2 regions of the Rhizobium sp. SRDI969 genome follow, and region 2 is predicted to be linked to the other one. Evidence: predicted binding sites of a transcription regulator. Region 2 holds the regulator's gene; the other holds the start of a gene.
What was found. Region 2 encodes PhoB, which activates phosphate uptake and scavenging genes when phosphate is short. Its sites were predicted from a motif close to TGTCATNNANCTGTCAT; they were not measured.
Positions count from the first base shown of each region.

Region 1: N2A41_RS21230 (DUF2794 domain-containing protein) is a predicted target of PhoB. The motif match lies at 1,281-1,297, and genes of this name have one in related genera.

Region 1 is NZ_CP104035.1:4,285,288-4,288,559, forward strand. Features, by position in the region: gene N2A41_RS21220 (Bax inhibitor-1/YccA family protein) at 1-182, shown strand, start outside; gene N2A41_RS21225 (GNAT family N-acetyltransferase) at 293-850, shown strand; gene N2A41_RS21230 (DUF2794 domain-containing protein) at 857-1,258, opposite strand; gene N2A41_RS21235 (DUF1223 domain-containing protein) at 1,574-2,314, opposite strand; gene acnA (aconitate hydratase AcnA) at 2,551-3,272, opposite strand, start outside.
Region 2 is NZ_CP104035.1:174,710-177,981, forward strand. Features, by position in the region: gene phoU (phosphate signaling complex protein PhoU) at 1-630, shown strand, start outside; gene phoB (phosphate regulon transcriptional regulator PhoB) at 778-1,461, shown strand; gene N2A41_RS00890 (GcrA family cell cycle regulator) at 1,718-2,251, opposite strand; gene N2A41_RS00895 (aspartate aminotransferase family protein) at 2,671-3,272, shown strand, end outside.

The DNA.
Region 1 (3,272 bases), 790 kb from region 2:
TCGGCGTGCTGATCTTCGCAGGCCTCACCGCCTATGATACGCAACGGATCAAGGAATTGTACCTGGAAGCCGATGACGTCGCCGTCGCCGGCCGCAAGGCGATCATGGGCGCGCTGACGCTCTATCTCGACTTCATCAACCTCTTCATGTTCCTGCTGCAGTTCATGGGCAACCGTAAATAAGCAGGGCAGACTGAGATCGAAAAGGCGGCTTCGGCCGCCTTTTTTGTTGCGCAGGCTTTCGCGGGATGGTTTTAGGAAGAGATATCCTCCCCAATGGATCTACCGCCAAAATGTCCTTCCTCCTGCGCGATGCCACGCAAGCCGATATTCCCGCCATTGCCGAAATCTATCGCGAATCGGTCCTGAACGGCGTCGCAAGCTATGAGATCGTGCCGCCGTCCGAGGCCGAGCTGGCGCAACGTTTTGCGGCCATCGTCAGCCAGCAATATCCCTATATCGCCGCCGTCGATGCGGGCGGTGTCCTGCTCGGCTACGCCTATGCCTCGGCGTTTCGCACGCGTCCCGCCTATCGCTGGCTGGTCGAGGATTCGATCTATCTCGCGCCTGAGGTCCGCGGTCGGGGCATCGGCAAGGCGTTGCTCGCCGCCCTGATCGACCGCTGCACCGGACTCGGTTTTCGTCAGATGGCCGCCGTCATCGGCGGCGCCAGCCCCGCATCGATCGCGCTTCATCGCGCAGCCGGCTTTGAGGAGGTCGGTCTGATGAAGGGCACCGGCTATAAGCATGGCCGCTGGCTGGACACGATGTTCATGCAGCGCGCGCTCGGCGAAGGCATGATCACCGATCCGGACCCGTCGACCTATCCCGGCACGCTGTTTAACAGCTGATATCGCTTATTTGTCGACGAGCTTCAGGGTCTTGTCGAAGACCTTCAGCACCTGGTTCAGCTCGTGACCGCGCTTCAGGATGGTGCCGTTGACGCTGATCACGGAATAGGCGCCCTGCTTGGCGGCAAGCTTCGGGTTTTTCTCGATGCGGAAGAGCGGCATTTCGCCGGAGCGCTTGAAAACGGAAAAGACCGCCCTGTCCTTCAGGTGATCGATGGCGTAGTCGCGCCACTCACCGTCACCGACCATGCGGCCGTAGATCCAGAGGATCGCGTCCAGTTCGCGCCGGTGGAAGGTCACCGGAAGCAGGTCTTTGCTTTGTTTGTATTCCCTGAGATCGACGACGACTGAGGAACTATTGTCGACGGAGCGGCTCTCGCCGTGTCGCAAATCCGGCTGATCTGTCATCAGTCTCCCGAGGCCTCCGCTTGTGACAGGAGGGTGACAGTTTGCCCGAGCCGCCGCAAATTGCAAGAGTGCCGGCCGTCACATTCCGCCGCAGTGCAGCGCCGCGCGTCTCTGTCGCAAGGGCGCTGGCGGGCACCACGCTTTCTCCGCAGCGCCGCATTTCAGTCAAAACAGCGCCTCATTTGCAGGAGATTTATGAATTCCAGTTTGGCGCCAGCGCGCCAAAAGGCCCGGCGGAGCGTATCGACCTTAACCCCAGCCCCGAATACGCTCGGCCGGGCCGCCCCGGCACTTCATCCGAAAGCGGATGGAATCTCAGATATTTTTACCAGCCATCACTACGGTCGCGCCAAGGATCGCAGCCGGATCGCCGTCTGCGGTCGCCGATTGCAGCAGGATGGCGCAGCCCTCGAGTTGCGGTCGCTGCAGGACGCTGGCCGGCAGCGTCAGATTGGTCGCCTTGCCGTCCCACATGCCGACGGTTTCGACATTGGTGACGCTGTGCAGATAAGAAATCTTTTTGCCGCTGTTCTCGCCCTTTTCGACATCGATCGTCTTTTCCTTATCGAAATAGACCATCACGACATTGGCTTTGCCCTGTCCGGCGCCGATCTTGATCTCCAACTCGTCGCCGCGCATCGCGGCACTGATGGGAATAGTCAGCCCATTGCCTTCGCTGCTAAAGGTGTCGATCTTGCCGTTGATGCCATTCAGATCGGCGCCGGCCAGATGGCCGCGTCCGTTGACGATGGCCTGCGGCGTATAGACGTTGCTGCGGCCCATCGTCCTGGCATAGCCGTACTGCCGCTCGGTATTTTCCTTGGAGCTCAGCGTATCGGCCCAGCCGAGATAATTCCAGTAATCGACGTGATAGGCGAGCGCGATGACATCGCCCTGGTTCACCAGCTTGCGAAACGCGGCATCAGCGGGAGGACAGGAGGAACAGCCCTGCGACGTGAAGAGTTCGACGACACCTTTCGGCGTGCCGTCTTCGGCCTGCAGCGGGCCTGAGAGAACAACGCCGGCAATCAGCGGAATCAAAAAACGCGGGGACATTCACCTGCACCTCTTTTTCAGCGCCGACGGCATGTTTGTACCGGAGGCCCTGACATATGAACGTACGAATAATCCCTCAGGGTCCAAACCGAAAGTCACGAACGGGTGAGACGTAGCCCGGCCGGAACCTGCGTAAAACAAATCATCGTGAGCCCGTCCAAATACTGTCGTCGCATCAAAGAAAAGCCGCCGGAAACTGCTCTCCGGCGGCCATTATCATGCGAGTTTCTTAAAAATCAGGCTGCGAGATCGCGCAGAACCGTCTGCAGGATGCCGCCATTGTTGAGGTAGATCACCTCGTCGAGCGTATCGACACGCGACAGCAGCGGAACCTCCTTCACGGTGCCGTCGCCATAGGTGATCCTGGCGATCTTCTTCTCGCGCGGCTTGATCTTTTCCAGGCCTTCGATGGTGACGAGTTCATCGCCCTTGAGGCCGAGGCTCTGCCAGGTCGTGCCCTCTTCGAAGACGAATGGAATGATACCCATGCCGACGAGGTTCGAGCGATGGATGCGCTCGAAGGACTGGGCGATCACCGCCTTGACGCCGAGCAGGTTGGTGCCCTTGGCAGCCCAGTCGCGCGAAGAGCCGTTGCCGTATTCGACACCGGCGAAGATGACGAGCGGTACGCCTTCCTGCTTGTACTGCATCGCGGCGTCGTAGATCGAGGTCTCTTCCTTCGACGGGTAATGGATGGTGTAGCCGCCTTCCTTGCCGTTTGGGCCAAGCATGTGGTTGCGGATGCGGATATTGGCGAAGGTGCCGCGCATCATCACTTCATGGTTGCCGCGGCGCGTGCCGTACTGGTTGAAGTCGGCAACGGCGACGTCGTGATCGATAAGGTAGGCGCCGGCTGGCGATGCCGCCTTGATCGAACCGGCCGGCGAGATGTGGTCGGTGGTGATCTTGTCGCCGAACAGGCCGAGAACCCGGGCGCCCTTGATGTCGGAAACGCCGG
Region 2 (3,272 bases):
GAGCAGATGGTCGCCGAATCCGTCCGGGCGCTCGTCAATGGCGATACCGCGCTGGCGCAGAAGGTCATCTCCGACGACGTGATCCTCGATCATGCCGAACGCGAAATCGGCGACAAGGCGATCGTCACCATTGCCCGCCGTCAGCCGATGGCTGCGGACCTGCGCGAAATCATGGGTTCGATCCGCATCGCCGCCGATCTCGAACGCGTCGGCGACCTCGGCAAGAACACCGCCAAGCGCGTCATCGCCGTCCAAAGCACCGGCGTTCCCCGCAAGCTCGCCCGCGGCCTTGAGCATCTGTCCGAGCTGGCGCTCGTCCAGCTCAAGGAAGTGCTCGACGTCTACACCAATCGTTCCGCCGACAAGGCGAATGCGATCCGCGAACGCGACAACGAGATCGACGCCATGTACACCTCGCTGTTCCGCGAGCTCCTGACCTACATGATGGAAGATCCGCGCAACATCACCAGCTGCACGCATCTTCTCTTCTGCGCCAAGAACATCGAGCGCATCGGCGACCACGCCACCAACATCGCCGAAACGATCTTTTACATGACGACAGGCGCGCAGCCGGAAGGCGACCGTCCGAAGGACGACAGCGCCAACACCGTCGGCGCGGTCACGGAATAACCGTCCGGGCCAGTCGCCCGGACCAGTCAATTGCGTGCGCGCCCGTCCGGGCGCGCAAAGAGGTCGCAGCCAATTTCTGAGTTTGCGCAGGATGCATTGCTTAAATCACCCCCGGTTTAAGGATCATGCGCGAGGAGACCGATACGCATGATCCCGAGAGTTGCAGTTGTTGAAGACGAGGAAGCCCTCAGCGTGCTTCTTCGCTACAATCTCGAAGCGGAAGGCTTCGAGGTCGATACCATTCTTCGTGGCGACGAAGCCGAAATGCGGCTTCAGGAGCGCACTCCCGATCTTCTCATCCTCGATTGGATGCTGCCCGGCGTCTCGGGCATCGAGCTCTGCCGGCGGCTGCGCATGCGGCCGGAAACCGAGCGCCTGCCGATCATCATGCTGACGGCGCGCGGCGAAGAGAGCGAGCGCGTCCGCGGATTGTCGACGGGCGCCGACGATTACGTCGTCAAGCCCTTCTCGACCCCCGAGCTCGTTGCCCGCGTCAAGGCGATGCTGCGCCGCGCCCGTCCCGAGGTGCTGTCGACGGTGCTGAAATGCGGTGACATCGAGCTCGACCGCGAGACCCATCGCGTCCATCGCAAGACCCGTGAAGTCCGCCTCGGCCCCACCGAATTCCGCCTGCTGGAATTCCTGATGTCGTCGCCGGGCCGGGTCTTCTCCCGCTCGCAGCTGTTGGATGGCGTCTGGGGCCACGATATCTATGTCGACGAGCGCACCGTCGACGTCCATGTCGGCCGCCTGCGCAAGGCGCTGAATTTCTCCAACATGCAGGACGTTATCCGCACCGTCCGCGGCGCCGGCTATTCGATGGAAGCCTGAGGGCTTCCGTTCTGGTTACTGACAAGGGCTCGTGCTAACGTCTGCCCCTCACCCTAACCCTCTCCCCGTAAGCGGGGCGAGGGGACGTGCCCCGCGAAAGGTTGGTGGGGATGGAGAGGGTGCGGCATGTCCCTTCGCCCCGCAAGCGGGGAGAAGGTGCCGGCAGGCGGATGAGGGGCAGCCATCCGCACGGACCAAAATTGCATAAAAAACGGGCCACTCGGCCCGTTTCGTCATTCTAGCAATGATCACCCGTTCAGCTGGCCCGGGCTGCCGCCCGGCGGCGTTCGTTGACCGGCTGGTAGGCAAGCTTCTGGTGATAGCCGCAATAAGGCGAATTGTCGGGGGACTCGCAGCCGCAGAAATGGAAGTCGTCCTTCAGCGGATCGCCGACCGGCCACTTGCAGGTGCGTTCGGTCAGCTCCGTCAGGCCGAGGCGTCGGGAAATCGGCACCACCACATTGCCTCTCGGCACATATTCCATTTCCTCGATCGTTTCGATCTCGATCTCTTCCTTCAGCATGGTCGCGCCCTGCTGGCGGGTAACGGTGCGGGTCGTGACCCGTGAGGCGTAGTTCGGCGCGCGCGGCGCCGAGGTATTGCGCTTCGGCGTTCGCGCCGCGGTGTTGGTGCCGCCGGCCTTGGCACGGCCGGGGAGGCACAGCCGATGCACTTTGCCGATGACCGCGTTTCTGCTGACCCCGCCAAGCTGCGCAGCGATCTGGCTGGCGCTCAGTCCTTCGGCCCAAAGTTTCTTGAGTTTCTCGACCCGCTCGTCTGTCCAGTTCATGCCCTGTCTCCACCTTCTGCGTTGGTGATGGCAGAATCCCTCACCGTTGTCCCGGGAGCTCCGAAACAAGAAACGCTTGATCAATTTTGGTGACTAGTTCCGCCGCATGCAGTCTAGTAATTGATCTTTAACCTAGTGTGAGCCTGACTCCGTGACAAGAGTCGCATGAATCCGGATGAATCGAATTCGTAGTTTTCCCCAACTTGCTGCCCCTGCGTGTCATTTCTGCAATAATGCCTGTTGATGACTGGAAATGCCGCTGTACACTCTTGCTGCATACGCTAAGGGCGCCGTTTTGTTGACATTGCAGCGCGAAAAGGAAATAGTGCCACTCGCCGCCGCAAGGCGGCATTTTTGATTTTTCGGGCCTGGTTTCCTTAGCCGGAGTCATTGCCCGGCAACTTGATGGAGATCGCGCCATGGCTGAAGCCGCGCCGCTTTATGACACCTATTCTCGTGCCCCGCTGCGGTTCGAGCGAGGCGAGGGCGTATGGCTGATCACCGAAAGCGGCGAGCGATATCTCGATTTCGGCGCCGGCGTCGCCGTCACCTCCGTCGGCCACAGCAATCCGCATGTTGTGGGCGCACTGAAGGAGCAGGCCGACAAGGTGTGGCACCTGTCGAACATCTATGAGATCCCCGGCCAGGAGCGTCTGGCAAAACGGCTGACGGACGCCACCTTCGCCGACAAGGTGTTCTTCACCAATTCGGGCGCCGAGGCGCTCGAATGCGCGATCAAGACGGCGCGCCGCTATCAGTTTTCCAAGGGTCATCCCGAGCGCTTCCATATCATCACGTTCGAAGGCGCCTTCCACGGACGGACGCTGGCGACGATCGCCGCCGGCGGCCAGGAAAAATATCTGGAAGGCTTCGGCCCGAAGGCGCCGGGTTTCGATCAGGTTGCTTTCGGCGACATCGAAGCGGTTCGCGCCGCGATCACCGATGCTACGGCCGCCATCCTCATCGAGCCGGTGCAGGGCGAGGGCGGCGTGCGCCCTGCCACCAACGAGTTCATGAAGGC